DNA from 4 places in the Oerskovia sp. Root22 genome. Region 4 is predicted to be linked to each of the others. Evidence: riboswitches for the same ligand, from Rfam matches in the RefSeq annotation. Region 4 holds a riboswitch; each other region holds the start of a gene.
What was found. Region 4 has a riboswitch for S-adenosylmethionine ahead of ASE15_RS17380 (aminotransferase class V-fold PLP-dependent enzyme). Riboswitches for the same ligand answer to the same signal wherever they lie in the genome.
Positions count from the first base shown of each region.

Region 1: it holds a riboswitch for S-adenosylmethionine, as region 4 does, so the genes downstream of both, ASE15_RS11060 (LLM class flavin-dependent oxidoreductase) here and ASE15_RS17380 (aminotransferase class V-fold PLP-dependent enzyme) in region 4, are expected to answer to the same signal.
Region 2: it holds a riboswitch for S-adenosylmethionine, as region 4 does, so the genes downstream of both, ASE15_RS16160 (nucleotidyltransferase domain-containing protein) here and ASE15_RS17380 (aminotransferase class V-fold PLP-dependent enzyme) in region 4, are expected to answer to the same signal.
Region 3: it holds a riboswitch for S-adenosylmethionine, as region 4 does, so the genes downstream of both, ASE15_RS15785 (hypothetical protein) here and ASE15_RS17380 (aminotransferase class V-fold PLP-dependent enzyme) in region 4, are expected to answer to the same signal.

Region 1 covers NZ_LMIL01000009.1:122,571-128,114, reverse strand. Annotated here, with positions in the region: gene ASE15_RS11070 (ABC transporter permease) at 1-415, opposite strand, end outside; gene ASE15_RS11065 (ABC transporter permease) at 412-1,464, opposite strand; gene ASE15_RS11060 (LLM class flavin-dependent oxidoreductase) at 1,483-2,589, opposite strand; SAM riboswitch class IV at 2,678-2,788, opposite strand; gene proB (glutamate 5-kinase) at 2,953-4,095, opposite strand; gene obgE (GTPase ObgE) at 4,455-5,544, opposite strand, start outside.
Region 2 covers NZ_LMIL01000011.1:153,998-159,541, reverse strand. Annotated here, with positions in the region: gene ASE15_RS16170 (hypothetical protein) at 1-1,039, shown strand, start outside; gene ASE15_RS16165 (chitinase) at 1,130-1,783, shown strand; gene ASE15_RS16160 (nucleotidyltransferase domain-containing protein) at 1,931-2,578, opposite strand; SAM riboswitch class IV at 2,879-2,998, opposite strand; gene ASE15_RS16155 (LacI family DNA-binding transcriptional regulator) at 3,127-4,161, opposite strand; gene ASE15_RS16150 (carbohydrate ABC transporter permease) at 4,296-5,237, opposite strand; gene ASE15_RS16145 (carbohydrate ABC transporter permease) at 5,240-5,544, opposite strand, start outside.
Region 3 covers NZ_LMIL01000011.1:65,352-70,895, reverse strand. Annotated here, with positions in the region: gene ASE15_RS15795 (polysaccharide deacetylase family protein) at 1-1,089, shown strand, start outside; gene ASE15_RS15790 (cold-shock protein) at 1,272-1,475, shown strand; SAM riboswitch class IV at 1,607-1,718, shown strand; gene ASE15_RS15785 (hypothetical protein) at 1,826-2,194, shown strand; gene ASE15_RS15780 (hypothetical protein) at 2,327-3,028, shown strand; gene ASE15_RS15775 (bifunctional RecB family nuclease/DEAD/DEAH box helicase) at 3,116-5,544, opposite strand, start outside.
Region 4 covers NZ_LMIL01000011.1:446,350-451,893, reverse strand. Annotated here, with positions in the region: gene ASE15_RS17395 (GNAT family N-acetyltransferase) at 1-545, opposite strand, end outside; gene ASE15_RS17390 (CsbD family protein) at 666-842, shown strand; gene ASE15_RS17385 (GNAT family N-acetyltransferase) at 909-1,643, opposite strand; gene ASE15_RS17380 (aminotransferase class V-fold PLP-dependent enzyme) at 1,768-3,168, opposite strand; SAM riboswitch class IV at 3,209-3,323, opposite strand; gene ASE15_RS17375 (phosphotransferase enzyme family protein) at 3,422-4,360, opposite strand; SAM riboswitch class I at 4,437-4,529, shown strand; gene ASE15_RS17370 (rhodanese-like domain-containing protein) at 4,536-5,000, shown strand; gene ASE15_RS17365 (O-succinylhomoserine sulfhydrylase) at 5,024-5,544, shown strand, end outside.

The DNA of each region.
Region 1 (5,544 bases), on a different contig from region 4:
TCGAGCCGACGACGAGCCCGAGGCCGACCGCGATGAGCGAGGCCTGGAGCGTGAGCGCTGTGCCGTGAACCACCCGGGAGTAGAGGTCGCGGCCGAGCTGGTCGGTCCCGAACCAGTGCTCGGCCGACGGCGGCTGGAGCTTGTCGGCCGGCACCCCGGTCAGCGGGTCGGAGTGCGCGAGCAGCGTCGGGGCGAAGGCGGCCACCAGGACGACGACGATCCAGACCACGGCCGCGAGCAGACCGGGCCGCCGGACCACGAAGCCCAGGCCCGCCACGAGGCTCGAGAGGCCACGGACGCGGCCGGGCGGCAGGTCCGCGGACGAGGGCCGCCGAAGACCGGGCGTGGTGCCGTCGACGGCATCGGCCTCCGGCAGGACGCTCTGCTCGTGCGGGGCGAGGGCGGTGTCGGTCATGCTGCACCTCCGTGAAGGACGGCGACCTCGGGGGTCGACGATCTGGTGGGTACGGTCTGGTCCTCGGGGGCGGCGGCCCCTCCCCCGGGCGTCGCCCCAGGCGTGGTCGCGCCTCGGCGACGTCCCGTCACCACGCGGGGATCGAGCAACGGGTAGGCCAGGTCGACGAGCAGGTTGGACACGACGAACACGACGGCGGCGAAGATCACGATGCCCTGCACGACCGGGATGTCCTGGGTCTGCACCGCGGACGCGGTCACGCGGCCGAGTCCCGGTCGGGAGAACACCGTCTCGGTGACGACCGTGCCGGAGAGCAGCTGGCCGACGATCAGGCCGGTCATCGTCAGTGCGGGCAGCGCGGCGTTGCGCAGGGCGTGCGAGAAGAAGACCCTCGGGCGACCGGCTCCCTTGGCCCACACCGCGTCGATGTACGGCTCCCGCAGCGTGGTGGCCAGGCTCTTGGACAACAGCTGGGCGATCGTCGCCCCGGTGGGCACGGCGAGCGTGATCGCGGGCAGGACGATCGAGGCGAACCCCTTGTTCCCCATCGCGGGGAAGATCGGCAGGGTGAAGGAGAACCACTGGATGAGCAGGAGGCCGAACCAGAAGGCGGGGATCGCGACCCCGAGGGGCGGCAGCCCGAGGAGCAGCTGCCCGAGACCGCGGAACCGTGTGTAGGTGGCCGCGACGGCCAGCCCTCCGCCGAGCACCACCGCGAGCAGCAGACCGGCCGCGGCGATCTGCACGGTCGGTGGGATCGCCTCGACGATGAGGTCCGCAGCGGGGCGCCCCGTGCTGATCGACTGACCGAGGTCCCCGCGGAACAGCCCGGCGAGCTGGGAGAAGTACTGGACCACGAGCGGGCGGTCCAGACCGTGCTCGGCACGGAGCGCGTCGAGCTGCTCGGGGGTGATGTCGTTGGCGTCGGCCCCGGCCATGAGCTGGGCCGGGTCGCCGGGCAGGGCGTAGAGCACGATGAAGGACACCGTGTAGGCGGCCCAGAGCACGCCGACCGCCTGGGCCAGTCGCGTCGCGAGATAGCGTCCCATGGTGGTTCTCCCCCTCCGTCAGGCGCCGACGGCGACGGCGGCGGCGGTCCGCTCGACGGGCGGCGATCCCGGCACCGTCGAGCCGGCCGTTCCCGCACGGTCCGTGGCCGGCGTCCAGCCGAGGGCCGGGGCGACGAGAGTCGCGACGTCGTGCAGGATCTGCTCGTACTCCTCGTCGCTGAGCTCGTAGGGCAGCTCGAGGCGCAGCTCGCTGACCTCGCCCACGACGGCGTCCGCCACGAGCCGCTCGAGGATCTCCTCGCTGGGCCCCACGAGATCGGGCGCGAAGAGCGTCCGGCGCTCGCCCTGCGGGGCGAGGGTCCGGGCTCGGCGCGACTCCTCGAAGGCTCGGTAGCGTCGGCGCGACGAGGCGTCGGCGCAGTCGGTCGGCACGATGACCCGCCCGAGCGCGACCCGCGTGGTCCGCGCGTCGCCGCGCCCCGCGCGGTAGGCGACGAGGTTCGCGAGCTGGGCGGTGACGAAGTCGTCCGACTCCTCGCCTGCCACGATGTTGCCGGTCAGGAGGTTGAGCCCGTTGCGCGCGGCCCACTCGGTCGAGCGGCGCGAGCCGGCGCCGTACCAGAGGCGGTCGACGAGCCCCGGGCTGTGCGGCTGCAGCCGGGGCCGCTGGACGTTCCCGGGCGAGTGCACCACGGTGTCCTCGTCGCCGATGAAACCGCCCGACAGGTTGGCCGCGAGCCGCTCGATGCGTGCGTGCGAGAAGTCGTGGGACTCCCAGTCCCCGTCGAAGACCAGGTCACCGATCAGGTCGGCGTGCGGCGGACGGCCCGCGCTCAGGCCCACCTGGAGGCGCCCCTGCGCGAGGACGTCGGCGGTCGAGAGGTCCTCCCCGAGGCGGAACGGGCTCTCGTACCCGATCGGGATGACGCCTGTCCCCAGCTCGATCGTGCTCGTGCGTTGGGACGCCGCAGCGAGGAAGACGGTCGCCGACGAGATCCCGTGCTCGAGGTGCCGCTGGCGGACCCACGCTCCGTCGAACCCCCAGGCCTCGGCGCGCTCGAACAGCCGCAGCGTCGCCTCGAGACCGCTGGCGGGGTCGTCGTCCGGGAAGTTCCCGGGGGTGAGGAAGGCCAGCGAGGAGATCGCCGGGGTGCTCTGGCTCACGATGGTGCGTCCTTCGGTCGGACGACGTGCGGGTCCCGCCCGTCCCCGGGCACGCCACAGGAACCCGTGGACGGGGGTCGTTCGTCACGTCGTGTGCTTACCGCGACCTGTCGGCGCGGTCAGGTCCTGCCCGGAGCACCCCGTCACATCGAAGGGTTGCTGGCCAGCGAGCCGGGTCTTGGCGCTGGCGCTCTTCACCTGCCGCACAGGAAAGCCTCCCGGCGCCGTGCAGTCAAGGAGTGAGAGCGGCGTCCCACTCCATGAGACAACGCAAACGAGAGACGGGGCCCGGAGACCGTTCCAGGTCTCCGGGCCCCGTCGTGGGACCGAGCGCCGCCTCCGCGCTGCAGCCGCGAGCCGCCCTCAGGACGCCTTGCGCCTGCGCCCCACGAGCACCAGGTCGTCGCGGTGCACGACCTCGCGGTCGTAGCCCTCGCCGAGCTTGTCGCGCAGCTCGTGCGTCGAGCGGCCGAGGAGGTCGGGGATGTCGGTCGAGTCGAAGGCCACGAGGCCGCGCGCGATCACGCGCCCGTCGGGCGCGACGAGCTCGACGGGGTCGCCCGCGTCGAAGTCGCCCGTGACCCCGACCACGCCCGCGGGCAGCAGCGAGGCCCGCCCGCCCAGGACCGCGGTCACGGCCCCCTCGTCGAGCTCGAGGCGCCCCCGCGTGCGCGCGGCGTGCGCGAGCCACAGGCGTCGGCGCGTGGTGCGCTTGCCCGTCACGGCGAACCAGGTCCCGACCTCGCGCCCGGCGAGCGCGCCCTCGGCGTTCGCGGCCTTGGTCAGCACGACCGGGATGCCCGAGCCGGTCGCGATGCGCACGGACTCGAGCTTGGTGAGCATGCCGCCCGTCCCGACCGAGCTGCCGCGCCCCGTGACCTCGATGCCCTCGAGGTCGAGCGGCGAGCGGACCTCGCGGATGCGTTGGGTGCCGGGGCGCGAGGGCGGGCCGTCGTAGAGCCCGTCGACGTCGGTCAGCAGCACCATGACGTCGGCGCGGACCAGGTGCGAGACGAGCGCCGCGAGGCGGTCGTTGTCGCCGAAGCGGATCTCGTCGGTCGCGACCGCGTCGTTCTCGTTGACGACGGGCACGACGCCCAGGTCGAGGAGCCGCTCGAGCGAGCGCTGCGCGTTGCGGTAGTGCCCGCGGCGGATGGTGTCCTCGGCCGTGAGGAGGACCTGCCCCACGCGGATGCCGTACTCGGCGAACGCCTGGGCGTACCGGGCGACCAGGAGGCCCTGGCCCACCGAGGCCGCGGCCTGGGCCGTGGCGAGGTCGCGTGGTCGGGCGCTGAGGCCGAGCGGACCGATCCCCGCCGCGATCGCCCCCGAGGTCACGAGCACGACCTGCCCGCCCGCGGCGTGCCGCGCGGCGATGACGTCGACGAGCGCGTGCAGGGCCGGGACGCTGAGGTGCCCGTCCGGTCCGGTGAGCGAGGAGGAGCCGATCTTGACGACGACCCGGTGGGCCGTGGCGACCTGGGAGCGTGCGGAGAGCGCATTCACCGGGACATCATCGCGCGCCAGGCGCCCGGGCGCGGAGTCATGTCACCGTGTGACACCCCGGGGTGAGACGACATGGACCCTGCCGCGCCGTGGTGTCAGAACTGCACCGGCGCATGGCCCGGTGCATTTCTGACAGCTTCTCCGGCGTGAGCCCGCCCGACGACGTCGCCCACCTCCCGCTCCCGTCCCACCCGGGCGGTGGTCGTCGCTCGACCGGTACGCCACAGGGCGGGCACGACCCGAGGGGCCGTACCCGCCCTGCGGGCGGACGTCGTGGGCGACAGCATCGGCGCGGGAGTCGGGCGTCGGGGCACCCGACCGCTCGGCCCGTCGCTGCCCTGCGGCACCGTGTCCGGAGGTCAGTCCTTCTCGGGGTCCGTCCAGTGACCGGACTCGCGCTCGGTCCAGAGCTCTGCGCGGGCCTCGGCCTTGGCGTCCATGCGCTCGTTGTACTCGCGACGCTTGTCGTTGCGCGTGGGGCGCGAGTGGTCGTCGAAGCGCAGGTCGGTGCCACGGGGTCCGCCGAGGTGCTCGGAGCCCGTGATGAGCGTGGGCTCCCAGTCGAAGACCACGGCGTTCTTCTCGGACCCGATCCGCACCTCGTCGCCGGCGACCGCCCCGGCCTTGAAGAGCTTCTCCTCGACACCCAGGCGGGCGAGACGGTCCGCGAGGTAGCCGACGGCCTCCTCGTTCGCGAAGTCGGTCTGACGGACCCAGCGCTCGGGCTTGGCACCGCGGACCTCGAAGTAGAACGTGCCGTCGCCCGCGTTCTTGCGGGTGACCGTGAACCCGGCGTCGTCGACGGCCTTGGGGCGCAAGATCGTGCGCACCGGAGCGGGCGCGGGGGTCTCGCGGCGCGCCGTGTCGACGAGCCCGGCGAGCGCGTAGGTCAGCTGGCGCAGGCCCTCGTGGCTCGCTGCCGAGATCTCGAAGACCTGCAGGCCGCGGGCCTCGAGGTCGGGGCGGACCAGGTCGGCGAGCTCGCGCGCCTCGGGCACGTCGATCTTGTTGAGCACGACGAGGCGCGGGCGCTCGTTGAGCGGGAGCCCGCCCACGACGCCCGAACCGTCGAGGTCGCCCGAGTAGGCGGCCAGCTCGGCCTCGAGGGCCTCGAGGTCGGAGATGGGGTCGCGGCCCGGCTCGAGCGTCGCGCAGTCGAGCACGTGCACGATCACGGCCGTGCGCTCGATGTGGCGCAGGAACTCGAGCCCGAGCCCCTTGCCCTCGCTCGCACCGGGGATGAGGCCCGGGACGTCGGCGACCGTGAAGCGCACGTCGCCGGCCTGGACCACGCCGAGGTTCGGGACGAGGGTCGTGAACGGGTAGTCGGCGATCTTGGGTCGTGCGGCCGAGATCGCGGCGACGAGCGAGGACTTGCCCGCGCTGGGGAAGCCGACGAGCGCGACGTCCGCGATCGACTTGAGCTCGAGGACGAAGTCGACCTCCTCG
Region 2 (5,544 bases), 290 kb from region 4:
GGTGCTGAGCGACCGGGTGGACGTGACCGTGACGGGGCAGACGATCCTCGCGGCCCTGCTCGCGGGGGCGGTGGTCGTCGCGCTGACCTATCTCGCGACGCGACGCCTCCCCCCTCGCACGGGAACACCGGCGGCGTTCCTCGGTTCCTGGTTCGCGGTCGTCGTGGGCGGTGCCGCGGGCGCGGTCGCCGACGTCGTCGCCGACGTCACGTTCCCCTCCCCCGAGAACCCGGCGTTCCTCCTGCTCACGGCGTCGTTCGACGGCGGCTCGTGGGGGCTGGCCGCCGGGTGGCTCGTCGGGCTCGTCGCGGTCGGCACCCTGGGCCTCACGAGCCGCCACGACCCGGCCTCGCTCCCGGCCACGCGTCGCGCGCGCAAGCCGTTGCGGGCCCGCGCCTACCCGACGGTGCTCGTCGCGGGCGGCGTGGGGGCGCTCGTCTGGGCGAGCGTCGGCGCATCAGGGTCGTGGCTCGTGTGGCACCGCAGCGCGCGCGGTCCGGTCGACCTGCTGGCTGAGGTGACCTCGGGGGCGATGGCCTGGCGCTTCACGGCCGGCCGGACCGTGGTCGAGCCGCTCGAGGTCGGTCTGGCGGTGCTCGTGGGACTCGTCGTCGCCGGGGGCACGTGGCTCGCGACCCGGCGCCTGCCGCCGCGCGCGAGCCGCTGGAGCCTGGTGCTCGCGGTCTGGTTCGTCACGATCGCGGCGTCGTCGGTGGCTGCGGCGTCGCGTTCGGTCACGGCCTTCGCGGTGGGCGAGCTGCGTTCGACGACGCTCAACCTGGCGTTGTCCTCGGTCCAGGCGAGCCTCTTCTGGCCCCTCGTCCTCGGCTGGTCGGCAGGGCTCGTCGCGGCCCTCGTCTACCGCGCGACGGGTGGCGAGCCGACCGGGGTGCCGGCCGCCGATCCGGCCGGGAGCACCTCGGTCGAGGGGCGCGTGGAGCCGGTGGGCACAGCCGGCACGATCGGCGCGACGCCCGGTGATGACCTCCCCCGGAGCACCCTGCACACCGATGCCGAGGAGCCCGCACCCGTCCCCTAGGGTGACCGCGGAGACGCCGTCCGGCCGTCGCGGCTCGTCGTCGAGCCGCGACCCAGCGGCCGGCCGGGATCAGTGACGAGAGGGTGGCTCATGGCTGAGACAGGTTCGACGAGCGGCATCACGACGGGCTTCGTGGTGACGGAGGCGCAGTTCGAGGAGATGTTCCCGGACCGCAACCCGTTCTACACGTACGAGGGCCTGGTCGCGGCGACCGCGGCGTACCCGGAGTTCGCGACGTCGGGCGGGCCGGTGGTCGCGGCCCGCGAAGCTGCGGCGTTCCTCGCGAACGTGAGCCACGAGAGCACGGGTCTGCTGCACGTGAGCGAGCTCAACACCGCCGTGTACTCGCACTACTGCGACCCGTCGCAGCCGTACGGGTGCCCCGCGGGCCAGTCCGCGTACTACGGCAAAGGGCCCATCCAGCTCTCGTGGAACTTCAACTACAAGGCCGCGGGTGACGCCCTGGGCATCGACCTGCTGAACAACCCGTACCTGGTCGAGACCGACGCGACCGTCGCCTGGAAGACCGCGCTCTGGTACTGGAACACGCAGCCGGGCGAGGGCACCATGACGTGCCACGAGGCGATCGTCGGGGACCACGGCTTCCGCGAGACGATCCGCGCGATCAACGGCCCGCTCGAGTGCGACGGCGGCAACCCACGCCAGGTCGCGAACCGGGTCGCGCTGTTCCGCCGATACGCCGAGCTCCTGGGCACCACGACGGGCGAAAACCTGACCTGCTGAGGTCCGTTGCCCGACGGCGGAGCGCGCCCTCCGCCGTCGGGCGCGGTTTTGCGCGGCGCGGGCGGGTGCGGGGCGGCGCGGGCGGGTGCGGAGCGGGCCCGTGCGCAGGCGCGCGGGGACGCGGCGGCTGCGCCGGCCCGTCGGCAGTCAGTCGGGGAGGACGACGAGGGTCAGGTGCTCGTGCACGGGTGGCCCGAGCACCTGCTCGGCGTCGTGCGCCCACCGCTCGAGGGCCCCGGGGCGGTCGCGCTCGGCGTCGAGCCACGCGATCGTGCGGAGGTGGACGTCCACGTCGTTGCCGGACCAGGCTCCCGCGTCGCGGCGCAGCTGGTCGGTGAGCTCGTGGGCGATCCAGGCCGGAAGGTCGTCGGGGACGACGACGAGGAGGTCCAGGTCGTCGGCCGCGGTGCCGTCGCCGCGAGCGGCCGACCCGACGACAGCGACGCCGATCGACCGGCGACGGCCGTCGTCCCGCACGACCTGATGAAGCAGCTCGTCGATGCGTCGGCGCAGCTCGCACCAGGGATGCAGCGCGTCGAAGAGCGCCTCGATCGCGGGCCAGCACAGGTGGTCGCGGTTGACCCGGAAGTAGTTCGTCGACCCGATGGTCCGCCGCTGGATGATCCCTTGCCGTTCGAGCCGCCCGAGAGCGCGACGGACCCCTTCCGACGATCCGGTGTGCGCGACGCGATGCACCTGCCCACCCGTGAGCTCGCCCTGACGGTTCCAGAGCGCACGCAGGACGGGCCCCTCGAGCCCGGGCACGACCGCCGAGACCGGGCTGCTCCAGTCCATCCGCTCCCCCTGAGTCCTGATCTCCTCCACGAGGACCCGGGGGGGGAGGGTGTGTTTTCTCTGTAGCCACCACAATTGTTGTGGCTACAGAGAAAACACACCCTCCCCTCCCCCGGTTCGGCGTCGTCGCCCGACCGTCCGAACGCCTCACGGACAGGATGACGGCTCAGGACAGCACGCGGAGCGAAGGCCAGTGATCTGTGGACAACGCGCTCACCGCAGGCAGTCGGCGGCCTGAGCCCACCGGGCCGCAGCGGCGGCCTCAGGGCAAGGGTCGAGGCCACGATGAACGCGACCTCGACCTCGCACTTCCCGAAGGCCCGGATGCCGGGTCGGGCGGGTCTTCCTCAGAGGCACCGTGCGCGGGAACGCGGTTGCCGGACCGGCACGCGGAGGGCGTATCGCCGGTCACTCGTGACCGATGCCCACCCTGCCAGACGGGACACACAAGGACAAATCACCCCGGCGCGCCACGGCGCACCCCTGTGCCCGAGCGCCTCGGTGCCCGTCGCGCACGACCGCGACTGGCCGGGCGAGGCCGAACCTCCCTAGGCCGAGTCCCGCACCACGAGCGACGTCGGCAGCGTGATGGCCGCAGGCTCCTGGCCCTCCACGACCTCGAGCAGCAGCCGCACCATCTCGGCGCTGATGCGCTCGAAAGGCTGCCGCATGGTCGTCAGCGCCGGGTGGAGCGACGCCGCGACCCCCGAGTCGTCGAACCCGCCCACGGCCACGTCCCCGGGCACGCTCCGCCCCGTGGCCTGGAGCGCGACGAGCGCCCCCGCCGCCATGAGGTCCGACGCCACGAACACGGCGTCGAGGTCAGGGCGCCGCTCGAGCAGCTCGGCCATCGCGAGCCGGCCCCGCTCGCGCGAGTAGTCGCCGTGCGCGACGAGCGACTCGTCGAACCGGTCGCCCAGCGCGTCGCGGTACCCGTCGAGGCGCAGCGTCCCGCCCGGGGTGTCGAGCGGACCCGTGATCGTCGCGATGCGCGTGCGCCCCGAGTCGAGCAGGTGCTGCGTCATGGTGCGCGCCCCGGCCCGGTCGTCGGCCGCGACGTACCCGACGCGCCCCTCGTACCCGAGCGGGACACCGCAGGCGACCGTCGGGACCTTCTGCTTGAGCAGCTCGGCCAGCATCGGGTTGCCCTGGTGCGAGCTGATGAGCAGGACGCCGTCGACGTGCCCCGCCGCGACGTACCCACCGATGCGGCGACGCTCCTCGGGGGTCCCCGCGACCATGAGCAGCAGCGGCATCTCGCGCTTCGCGAGCTCCTCGGCCGCGCCCCGCAGCAGGATCGAGAAGTTGGGGTCCTCGAACAGCAGGTGCTGCGGCTCGGTCAACAGGAACGCGATCGAGTTCGACCGCCCCGTCACGAGGCTGCGCGCGTGCTGGTTCGCGGCGTACCCCGTGGTCCGGATCGCCTCGTTGACCGCCGCGAGGGCATCAGGAGAGACCCAGTGGCCACCGTTGATCACGCGGGACACGGTCCCGCGCGAGACGCCCGCGACGTCCGCGACGTCGCGGATCGTGGGGCGACGCTTCGCCCCGTTGCCCGACGCCGCCGCCCGCCTCTCGCGCACGGGTCCGGCGCCCGCCCCCGCACCCGGGGAGGTGCCGCGCGCGGCTTCGCGACCGTCCTCGCGCACGGCGTCGACGGGCTGGGGTACGACGTCGTTCCCGGACTGCTCCACGACACGTGAGTCTAGGGACATCCTCAGGCCTTGACCGCGCCGGCGGCGAGGTCGACCTGCCAGTAGCGCTGCAGCAGGAGGAACAGGGCCACGAGCGGGACGATCGACAGCAGCGCGCCCGTGATCACGAGCGTGTACAGCGCGGGCTGCGACGCCCCCTGGTTCAGCAGACCCGACAGCCCGACCGTGAGCGGGAAGAGCTTGTCGTCGCCGAGCATGATGTACGGCAGCATGAAGTTGTTCCAGATCGCGACGAACTGGAAGAGGAACACCGTGACCAGGCCGGGCGCCATCATGGGCATCGCGACCTGCGCGAACGTCCGGAGCTCACCGGCGCCGTCGGTCCGGGCGGCCTCGACGATCTCGTCGGGGATCGACGCCCCCGCGTAGATACGGGCGAGGTAGATCCCGTACGGGCTGATGATGCTCGGCAGGAGCACGGCCCAGTAGGTGTTGGTCAGACCGGCCTGGGCCAGGAGCAGGTACTGCGGGATCGCGAGCACCACACCGGGCACGAGCACGCCGGCGAGCAGCATGTTGAAGACCGCCGTCTTCCCGCGGAAGCGGTACTTCGCGAGCGCGTAGCCCGCCATCGCGGAGACGACGACCGAGAGCAGCCCGCCGATGCCCGCGTAGAGGGCCGTGTTCGCCATCCACCGCCAGAACAGACCGCCGCGGTAGGCGTTGAGGTCGGACACGTTGTCCAGGAAGTGCGAGGACGGCGCGAACGTGAAGGTCGAGAACAGCTCGCTCCCCGACTTGGTCGAGGCCACGACGACCCACAGCACGGGCAGCAGGCAGTACAGGGCGCCCACGAGCAGGATCGCGGTCGCGGTCCCGCTCGGGCGCTCGCCCGCGGACCGGTGGCCCGTCCGCGGAGCCTCGCGGGACTTCTTGACGACCGCCCCGGGGCGCGCGTCGAAGGTCTCGGCGACGAGGGCGGTCTCAGCAGCGTCGGTAGTCATGGTCACTTCTCCTGACCGAAGGCACGGCTCTGCACGAGGCGCAGGAACCCGAACGAGAGGACGAACGTCGCGACGGCGATGATGACCGAGGTCGCGGCCGCCGAGTACAGGTCGCCGCGGATGAACGCGTCGCGGTACACCTTCATGAGCGGGGTCCACGTGCTGGAGATCGTGTTGCTGAGCGGCTTGAGGGTCGTGGGCTCGGCGAACACCTGCAGGGTCGCGATCATCGAGAAGACGAACGTCATGATGATCGACGGGACGACGATGGGGATCTTGATCCGCCACGCCATGCCGATCTGGTTGC
Region 3 (5,544 bases), 380 kb from region 4:
CTCGCGCAGGGCGACGTGCTGGGCGTGCACGCCTCGACCTACGCCTTCACGGGCGGGGCGAACGGTGAGCTCGGCAGCCAGACCTTCTACACCGACCTCCCGCGCGCGACCACGACGTGGTCGGCCGACCTGCTCACCGCGGACGGCCGCAAGCAGGCCGCGGAGTGGGCGGGAGCGGCGCTCGCGGCAGCGGGGCTGGGGTTCGGCGAGCCTGTGCCGTCGTCGGAGGACACGTTCCGGGACGTCCGTCTCGGGCCCGACGGCGCCGCGACCCTGGTCTTCTCGCCCGGCCTGGTCTCGGCACGGGCCGACGGGGAGCTCGCCGTGCGGCTCGAGCCGGACGCGACCCGGTCCGTCCTGTCGGCCGTCGGCAAGCAGCTCGCCGAGGTCGCGGCGAGCGGTGCACCCTTCATGGGGATCGCCCCGCCCCCTGTCGAGGAGCCGCCCGTGGCCGCACCGCCCCCCGCCTCGCCCGACGCGCCGGACTGCTCGGTGCTCAAGTGCATCGCCCTGACCTTCGACGACGGCCCCGGCAAGTACACGTCCCAGCTCCTCGACACCCTCGCCGAGAAGCAGGCCAGGGCCACGTTCTTCCTCGTCGGGCGGTCCGTCCAGGCGAACCCCCACCTGGTGCGTCGCGAGGTCGCGGAGGGGCACGCCGTCGGGAACCACACGTGGTCCCACCCCGACCTGTCGAAGCTCGGCACCGACCAGATCTCGCAGGAGCTGCAGTCGACCGCGGACGCGGTCGAGGCCGCGTCGGGCGTCCGACCGACGCTCGTACGGCCTCCGTACGGCGCGACGAGCGATACTGTGACGAGTGTCCTCTCCCAGCGCAACGAGCCGGCGATCCTGTGGAACGTCGACACCGAGGACTGGAAGAACAAGGACTCGGCCATGACCTCGGAGCGGGCCCTCGCAGGTGCCCGACCTGGGGCGATCCTGCTGATGCACGACATCCACGCCTCGACCGTGTCGGCCGTGCCCGGCATCGTGGACAGCCTGCGGGCTGCTGGTTACACGCTCGTGACCGTGCCCGATTTGCTCGGTCATGACCTGGTTGGGGGACACAAGTACTTCAATCGTTAGCAACAGGGGTAGCACAGTCGGAGTAACCCCTGTACCGTTACCGGTGAGATTGCAGTGCCTCGCTTGTCCTTGCGCAACGGCCCCATGCCACCGCGAACCTTGTTACCCAAGAGTTGACGACGAACACCGTGATGTTCGGCTCCAGATCATGGAGCTGTTTGAAACTCTAGAAGGAGATCCCCATGGCATTGGGAACCGTGAAGTGGTTCAACGGCGAGAAGGGCTACGGCTTCATCGCACCTGAGGACGGCAGCGCCGACGTGTTCGCGCACTACTCCGCCATCCAGACGCAGGGCTTCCGCTCGCTCGAGGAGAACCAGCGCGTCGAGTTCGACGTGACGCAGGGCCCCAAGGGCCCGCAGGCGGAGAACATCCGCCCGCTCTGATCTCACTCGCCTCCGGGCGTAGCTGATCATTGAACGAGTGCCCCCGACCGGTTCGCCGGTCGGGGGCACTCGTGCGTCCAGGACCAGGTACCCCTGTGCCTGGTCCTGGACGCCGTGGTAGAACTGAGAACGGTCCAGAGGACCAGCGAACCGCCCTCCGGCGTGCTGGTCCGGCAACCGCGCGACGCGCACGGTGCTCCCGGAGGAAGACCCGCCCCCACACCCGTGGGGGAAGAGCGAGCAGCCCCACGCCGCAGCGCTCGTCCTCGTGCCCCTCGCCCTGGGCCTCGCCCGGGTGGGTGCCCGCACGCGGGTGAGCTCCGCCGTCGGGCACGGAGAGAAGGAGCACCATGGCCCAGCACGTCATGGAACGCCGGGCGAGCACCGCCCCCTGTCCCGTACCGACCGTGTGCGACCGGTACGACACCGGGCACCTCCTGCACCCCGTCCACGCACGCATGCTGGGCAACCGGCCCTGGGGCTGGCGTGACGGCACGGTCCGCGCGGTGCGACCGGTCGACGGAGGCGTCGAGGTCGTCGTCGAGTACACGACGGGTGAGGGAGCGTGCCGCGTGTGGCACCACACGGGGCTCGACCTGGCCGACGGGCTGACCGTGCGCGTGCACGAGCAGTACCACGCGCTCGAGCTCGCGGGACAGCCGCTCAACGTCCGCCTCCTGGGTGGGGTGGGCTGCGTACCGGAGCCCGCTCCCCGCTGAGTGCATGGTTCGGCAGGGACTCGCCGGGCGTGTCGCTGCCGAACCACGCACTCGACGGAACGGAGGGGCGGCGAACCGCGTTGAACCGGTGAGGGCACCCGCCCTCGACGGTTCGACCAGAAGGACACGCTCATGGGATTCCTCGACCGCCTCCTCGGCCGCACCCCGCAGGACGAGGGGATGCCGCGCCGCCACGCGACCTACGACGGCCACGAGTCCCCCGTGTACGGCACCCCGCCCCCCGCTCCGACGGGTCCGGGGCGCAGCGAGGACGACGTCGCGATCGACCGCTACCGTTACCTGCTGCGCACGGCTCCCCCTGAGGCCGTCGAGCAGGCGCACACCGAGGCGTTCGAGCGGCTCACGCCCGAGCAGCGGCGCCGTGTGCTCACCGACCTCGGCGAGAACCTGCCGCCCGCCGAGCGCGCGACCTCCGACGACCCGCAGTCGCTCGCCCGCATGGCGACCCGCGCCGAGATGCGCAACCCCGGCACGCTCGAGCGGTCGTTCGGCGGCCGGCAAGGGGTCGGCGGCCCGGGCGGGCCCGGCATGGGCTCGATGATCGGCTCGAGCATGCTCGGCACCATCGCGGGCGTCGTGATCGGCTCCGCGGTCGCCAACATGATGTTCGGCCCGATGTTCGGCGACCCGACCGCGAACCTCGCGGGCGACGGCGGGACGGGAGGCGAGGGGGATCCCGGGGCGACCGAGGCCGACCCTGGAGCGGGCGACACGGGCGGTGAGGTCACCGAGGCCGGAGGGGACCTCGGCGGTGACTTCGGTGGGTTCGGCGACTTCGGTGGTGGGGACTTCGGAGGGTTCGGGGACTTCTGAGCCCTGACCCGCCGCTGAGTGCGTGGTTCGGCAGCGACTCGACCGGCGTGTCGCTGCCGCATCATGCACTCAGCGGAAGCTCGGCCGCTACCGAGCAGCCCCTGACTGGCACAGCCCGATGAACGCGCCCAGCTCGGCGAGCTCCTCGGGGTGGTGCGGCAGGTAGTCGGTGAGCCGGTGCGAGCGGACCACGACGGCGCACCACTGGCCCCGCGAGACCGCGACGTTCACGCGGTTGCGCGACAGCAGGAACTCCATGCCGCGCGGCACGTCCTCACGTGCCGAGGCCGTCATCGAGACGATCGCGACGGGCGCCTCCTTGCCCTGGAACTTGTCGACCGTTCCCACGCGCACGTCCCCCAGCCCCGCGGCCTGGAGCGCGTGCCGCACGGTCCAGACCTGCGCGTTGTAGGGGGCCACGACCACGAAGTCGTGCTGGTCGAGCGGCCGAGAGCAGGCGGCGGCCCCACCGTGGGAGCCTGCGGCGCCCCCACCCCGCCCGCCCGGGTACCAGGTGGTCCCGAGCAGCGCCTGGACCTGACGCACGATCTCCTGGGCCTCCTCGACCGAGGACACCGCGTTCCCTGCGTGCTCGACCTCGACCACGTGCACGCCGGGCTCGACCCCCACGAGCAAGCGTTCGCCCGCGGCCGCCTCGGCGTGCAGCAGGCCCTCGTACGCGAGCTCGGACACCGCGTCGCACAGCGCCGGGTGCATGCGCCACGACCGCGCGAGGAAGTAGCCGTACTCCGGTGGCAGCACGTCGTGCCCGCCGCCGGCGCGGGTCAGCCAGCCGAGGGCCGACTGGTCGACCGGCTCGGGGTGCTGCCCCTGCGAGACCTGCGGGAGCTGCTGCGGGTCGCCCAGGAGCAGGAGCCGCTGCGCGGCCCGCGAGACCGCGACGGTGTTCGCGAGCGAGAACTGCCCGGCCTCGTCGATCACGAGCAGGTCGAGCTCGCCGTCGCCGAACCGCTCGACGTGCGCGAAGTCCCAGGCCGTCCCGCCGATCACACCGGGACCTTCCGCGACGAAGGCCGAGGTCTGCGCGGAGTCCACGAGCCGCCAGGGGACGAGCCGCGAGCCCTCGGGCAGGTCCGCCGCGGCGACGTCGTCGGCCAGGCCGGAGCCCACGTCGCGCCCGACCCTCGACACGTCGCGCCCCTTGGGGCCCGAGGCCTTCTTGCCCACGCGGTCCGCAGGCACCCCGCCCTTGCTGATGACTCCCGCGAGGACGTTCTCGACGACGTCGTGCGACTGCGCCACCACGCCCACGCGCCAGCCCTCGGCGACGAGGCTCCCGATCACCTTCGAGGCGAGGTGGGTCTTCCCGGTGCCGGGAGGGCCCTGGACGCCGAGGTACGACCCGTCGAGGGCGCGGACGGCGTCCGTGACCGCGTCGATGTACCGCTCGGGGCCGTCACCCAGCGTGGGCAGCGGGCCGCCCGACGACGTGCGCGGCGGGCGCCTGCGCAGCAGGTCGAGCGCAGGGCGGTCGGGAAGCACCAGCGGGGCCTCGACCCCAGCGGGGTTCTGGCCCTGCACGAGCGTCGCGAGCGCCCGGATCGAGGCCTCCTGCTGCGGTGTGGGCAGCACCTGGCCCACCGTCAGCGCCATGGGCAGCACGTCGTGCGTGGCGGCCCCCTTGGGGACGGGCATCCGCACGTCGAGGACGTCGACCTCCCGGCCGCTCGCGAGCCGTCCGCGCTCGACGCCGTGCACGCGCACGCTCCCCGTCGACCAGCGCACCGCGCCGTGCGCGGGCTCGATCCCGTCGGGAGCCGGCCCCTCGAAGAGCGCGGTCGCGCCCTCGTAGCCCGCCTTGAGCTCGGTGCCGTCGGGCAGCTCGCCGTAGAGCCGCAGACGACGCGACGGGTTGCTGCGCGGCGTCGCCCGGGCCCAGTCCTCGATCACCTCGGCCCGCTCCACGACGAAGTACGACCGGGGCGTCTGCCACTCGTCCACGGGGTCCTTGAGCCGCGAGAAGTACTCCTGCCAGAAAGGCTTGGCCTCGCGCCAGTAGTACCCGACCCCGGCGCCCAGGAGCGCGACGGCCTCCTCGTCGTCGGTCCGTCCGGCCCCCGAGCGGCCGTCCACGCCGCCCGCGAGCCCCCGCACGTCGAGCTCGACCTGCTCGGCCTCGGCGCGCTTGGCCCGGCGCGCCACCTCGGCGTCGCTGAGCTCGAGGGCGGGCGGCAGGTCGTCCTCCCACCCGTTGCCCACCGGGGGCGTCGTCCGTACGTCGCTCGTCGCGGGGGCCGTGCGTCCGGCGAGGCCCAGCAGGAACTCGTGCAGCCGCAGGGTCGAGAGGCAGTCGTACTCGTTGTAGTCGGCGATGCCGCGCAGCAGCCTGGCCGCCTCCTCGTCGTCGCCCGCGTCGCGCGCGGCGCACCAGGTCGCGTAGGCCACGACCGACGCGGCGGCGTCGGTCACGTCGCCGCCGCGGAGCTGGTCGCCCATGTACAGCGGTTCGAGCTTCTTGATCGAGTACGACGGCGCCGAGACCTTGAGCGAGTGGC
Region 4 (5,544 bases):
GCGAGGACCGAGAAGTAGGCCGTGTCGCCGCGCGACCCGTCGGGCGCGACACGGTGGCTGCGCAGCACCCCCTCGGGTACGGCCCCGAGGCGCTGGATCGCCGCGATCGAGCGGGAGTTGCGCGCGTCGGCCCGCAGAGCGACGCGTTCGACGTCGAGCACCTCGAACGCGTGCCGCAGCAGCAGGTACTTGCACGCCGGGTTGGTCACGCCGCCCCACCAGGGACGGTCGTAGAAGGTCGAGCCGAGCTCGACGCGGCCCTGCGAGGGCGACCACTCGTAGAGCGAGGTGCTGCCGCGGACGGACGTGGCGTCGTCGGGCCCCTCGCCGGGGACACGCGGCCCGACGACGGCCCACGCCAGGCGCCCCGGCGCCGCCACCGCGTCGCGCACGTAGGCGGACATGGCGGGCGTCCCGCGCGGCGTGGGCGACGACATCCCTGCCCACAGGGCATCGTCGACGAACGCCCCCAGCTCGGGCGCGTGCTGCTCGCCGAGCGGCTCGAGGCGCAGCCCGAACCCTTCCAGGACCGTGACGTTCTCCATGCGGTCATCCTGCCGGACAGGACGTGAGGATCTTGTGAACCGCCCGTCCCCCGAGATGCGAGTCGCCCGGGGGCCTGCCTACGGTCGATGCGAACCAACCACCACCGAGGGAGGAACCCCATGGGACTGGGAGACAAGATCAAGCACGGTGCCGAAGAGGCCAAGGGCAAGGTCAAGGAAGGCGCCGGCAAGGCGACCGGCAACGAGAAGCTCGAGGCCGAGGGCCACGCCGACCAGGCGAAGGCCAACGTCAAGCAGGCCGGTGACGACGTCAAGGACGCCTTCACGAAGGACTGACCGCAGACGAAGGACGCCCCGGGACCCGTACGGGTCCCGGGGCGTCGCTGTGGACGGGGGAAGTTCTCAGAGGGCGACGGCGGGCGGCAGGGCCGTGACCGAGCCGACGGCCTGACCGGCCGCCTCGGCGACGTGGTCCGCGACCGGCGGGACGACCGACAGGAGCGGCGTGGTCACGGGCTCGCCGGCGGTGGACATCTCGACGGGGCCGAGCACCGGGACGATCCGCGGGCTCGTGATCCGCGCGAGCAGGCCGAGCTCGACGCCCGCCCACTCGTGCGCGAGGATCGAGAAGCACACCGAGTCGGCACGCGTGCCATCGGGGGCCGTGCGATGACCTCGCATGACGCCCTCCTCGTACGCGCCGAGGCGACGCATCGCGGCGAGCGAGCGCGCGTTGCGCGCGTCCACCCGGAAGCCCACGCGGTGCACGTCCCACGACTCGAACGCATGTCGGAGCAGCAACCATTTCGAGACCGGGTTCACGAGGCTCCCCCACGTGGAACGGGCGTAGAAGGTCCGCCCGATCTCCACGCGCCTGTCGTCGAGCGACAGGTCACGGAAAGCGGTGCTCCCCACCACGAGACCCGAGCCCGCGTCGACGACGGCGAAGGCCGTCAGCGCCCGGGTAGCCCGAGTGTCCTCGATGAAGTTCACCATCCCGACCTCCCCCGCAGGGAGGGTCGTACTCATACCCGCCCACATCGTCGGATCGACGATCTGAGCCAGCGCACCGGCGTGCGCGACAGCCAGGGGTTCGAGGCGGAACCCGTGGCCTTCCAGGACGACATCGTGCTGCACAGCGCATATCAGAACACACGCGGGCGTCGCCGCCAAGACCACAGAGCGGTCGTTCGTGGGCGACGAGGTGACGCACGGGTGAACGTTGCGCTCCGAGGAGTGTCTCCGCAGGTCAGAGGGCTCGTCAGGCCGGGGCCGGACCGCACCCCACGGCGGCCGTGATGTTGCCGACCGCGGCGGTCGCGAACAGCCCGGAGAGCCCTGCGACCTGGAGCAGCGGACGAGGGTCGTCGCTCACGACCCAGCAGCCGTCGACGACCTCGTACCGGGCCTTGACCCCCTCGCCGACGTAGGCGCGCAGCGCCGCGATCAGGCGCTCGATCTCCTCGCCCGTGGTGCCCACGCCGATCGACGCCCGGATGGCACCGGCCGGGAAGCCCAGGCGGGCCAGGAGCGGGTGCGCGCAGAACCGGCCGTCACGCACGCCGATGCCGTGCTCGGCCGAAAGGTAGGACGCGACGAGGCCCGCGTCGTGGCCGTCGACCGAGAAGGTCACGACGCCCACAGGGTCCACGGCGTCGGCCCAGGCGCGGACGACGCGCACGCCGTCGATCTCCTCGAGCCCGTCGACGAGACGGGCACGCAGCTCGGTCTCGTGCGCGACCAGCACGCCCGGCTCGAGCGCCGCGAGCGCGTCGCACGCCGAGGCGAGCGCGACCGCGCCGATCACGTTGGGCGACCCGGCCTCGTGCCGCGCCGGGGCGCTCTGCCACGTGGTGCCGTCGAGCGTCACGTTGCGCACCGCGCCGCCCCCGGCGAGGTAGGGCGTGCCGGCGTCGAGCCAGTCACGGCGCCCCACGAGCGCGCCCGCACCGAACGGCGCGTAGGTCTTGTGGCCCGAGAACGCGACGTAGTCCACGTCGCTCGCGGCGAGCGAGACGCCCCGGTGCGGGACGAGCTGGGCGCCGTCGAGCAGGACCCGCGCTCCGGCGTCGTGCGCCGCGGCGACGACCTCGGCGAGCGGCAGCGACTCGCCCGTGACGTTCGAGGCCCCCGTGATCGCGACGAGCGCGTACGGGAAGCGCGACAGCTCTGCGCGCAGCCCGGACAGGGTCTCGGCGACCGTCGCACCGCCGACCAGGACCGTGGCCCCGCCCGTGCGCTGCCACGGCAGGAGGTTCGCGTGGTGCTCGACGTCCAGCACGAGCACACGGCCCGGCGAACCGTCGGCCTGGGCCGGGACGCAGCCCGCGAGCAGGTTGAGCGAGTCCGTGGTGTTGCGCGTGACGATCGTGACGTCGTCCTCGCGGGCGCCGACGAACGCGCCGATGGTCTGGCGCGCGGCCTCGTAGAGCGCGGTCGACACCTGAGACAGGTAGCCCGCGCCGCGGTGCACGCTCGCGTAGAGCGGCAGGACCTCGTTGACGCGGTCGGCCACGACCTGCAGCGCCGGGGCCGACGCCGCGACGTCGAGGTTGGCGTACGGGACGCTGCGCCCGTCGACGAGGGGGACCAGGGTGTCGCTGCCCACGACGGGCAGCACGGCACACGAGGTAGGGGCTTCGATGACTGCGTGTGCGCTCATGGCACGTCCTCCGGTGGTCGTCGGAGTTCGCCCTGCGGCCCCTCCGCGCTTGCCCCCCTCCTTGTAGAGAGGGACCTGGTCGTCACCCGGGGCACCCCGCCGCGGAGGAGGGTTGCCGGCCAGCAAACCGGGGTTTTGCGCTGGCACTCATGACCTGGTGTCAAGGATGGGCGAGGCCCGCAGAGCGTGTCAACCGGTGGGCACGGCGTCTCGGATGGTGGGCAGAGGGTGCCTGTCAGGCGGTCGAGCCCGCTCAGCGAGGCGACGCGTCCGCGAGCGCCTGAATGTGTCGCGCGTCGGCCCGGTACATGGCCGCGTGCTCCCGGAAGTCGTCCCGCCCGGTCGCTGACGCCCGCTCGTCGGTGAAGGCCGCGAGCTCGTCGAGCCGCGCGACCACGACGGTCAGGACCTCGCGACGCGAGAAGGGCAGCCCGTAGGCCGCGACTAGCGCGTCGAGGCGCGCGAGAGGATCCAGGCGCCCGACGACGTCGGCTCCCTCCCCGTCCCCGGCGTCCGCCACGAGGGGCACGAGCCGGTAGCCGAGGTAAGCCAGGTCCCAGATCCGGGGGCCGGGGCTCGCGGTATCGAAGTCGATGAGCCCGACGACGACCCCGTCGCGAAAGACCAGGTTGTACGGGGCGAAGTCGTTGTGGCACACGACCTCGACCGGCTCGCGCGCCGGGAGCTGCCAGGTCGGGGCGGCGGCGGGTGCGGGGACGGCGGCAGCGCCGTCGACGACGGAGCCCCCGGGGAGCCCGCTGTCGGCCGTGGCGGCGAGGAACCCGATGCTCGCGTCGTGCACGCGCCGCAGCAGCGCGCCCGCGTCACGGAGCACCGACTCGTCCCAGACCCACAGGGGAAGGGGATAGTTCGCGACGTCGCCCGGGAGATAGGACAGGACCTCGCGCCCCTGCTCGTCGGTCCCCAGCGGCTCGGGCACCTCGGTGATGCCGTGCGCGCGCAGGTGGCGCAGGAGCGCGTGGACGGTCGGCGTCCAGGGCCCGGCGGTCCGGCGGACCGTGTCGCCGCTCCGCACGACGGTCGAGGAGTTGCCCCCGGTCAGGACCTCCTCGGGCGGGCTCTGGTCACGACCGCCTGCCGTGAGGTAGAGGGCTTGCGTCGAGGTAGAGGCCCCGAGCCCGCTGTCTCGACGGGAATCCTCTACCTCGTGGCGGCGCGCAGGGTGCTCCATGCGCAGCAACCTATCCCCTGCCCACCCTGCGAGACACCCGTTTCACTCCGTGGGCACGGTGACGTACGATCCGACGCAACCATCCAGAGCGGCTGAGTGACTTGGCACGATGACGCCGCAGCAACCCCCCGGTGACGGGCGAGGGTGCTACCGCCACGACCGATGGAGGATCACCATGAGTGCCCCCGACCGCGCGACCGCTGCACCGGTCCCCGACGCCCGGCCCGCCGACGGCTACGCCGGCGACATCACTCCCCAGCAGGCATGGGGCCTGCTCCAGAGCGCCCCGGGCGCCGTCCTCGTCGACGTCCGCACCGACGCCGAGTGGCGCTTCGTCGGCGTCCCCGACCTGTCCTCGACGGGCCGCGAGCCGGTCCTGACCCAGTGGGTCACGGTCGAGGGCCGGCCCAACCCGTCGTTCGTCACGGACCTCGCCGCGGCCGGCGTGACACCCGAGACCCCCGTCGTGTTCCTGTGCCGCTCGGGAGCCCGTTCGATCGGCGCGGCCAAGGCCGCGACCGCCGCCGGCCTGGGCCCCGCGTACAACGTCCTCGAGGGCTTCGAGGGAGCGCTCGACGGCGCCGGTCACCGTGGTTCCGACGGCTGGCGCGCAGCGGGCCTCCCCTGGAAGCAGTCGTGAGCGCCGCGACCGGGGACGGCGTCCTGCGCATTCCCGCCGGGGTCCCGGGCGGCTCGGGCCGCGGCCCGCTGCCCCGCTCGGTGCGGCCCGACACCCTCGCGGTGCGCGGCGGCCACGCCCGCTCGAACTTCGAGGAGACGAGCGAGGCGCTCTTCCTCACGCAGGGCTACGTCTACGGGAGCGCCGCCGAGGCAGAGGCCGCCTTCGCGGGCGAGGTCGACCGCTTCATCTACTCGCGCTACGGCAACCCGACCGTGCACACGTTCGAGGAGCGGTTGCGACTCATCGAGGGCGCCGAGGCCTGCTACGCCACGGCGTCGGGCATGTCCGCGGTCTTCACGTCGCTCGCGGCCCTGGTCGGTTCCGGGTCGCGCATCGTCGCGGCCCGCGCCCTGTTCGGCTCGTCGCTCGTGATCTTCGACGAGATCTTCGCCAAGTGGGGCGTGCGCACCGACTACGTCGACGGTCACGTGCTGTCGCAGTGGGAGGAAGCGCTGTCGACCCCTGCGGACGTCGTCTTCTTCGAGACCCCGTCCAACCCCAT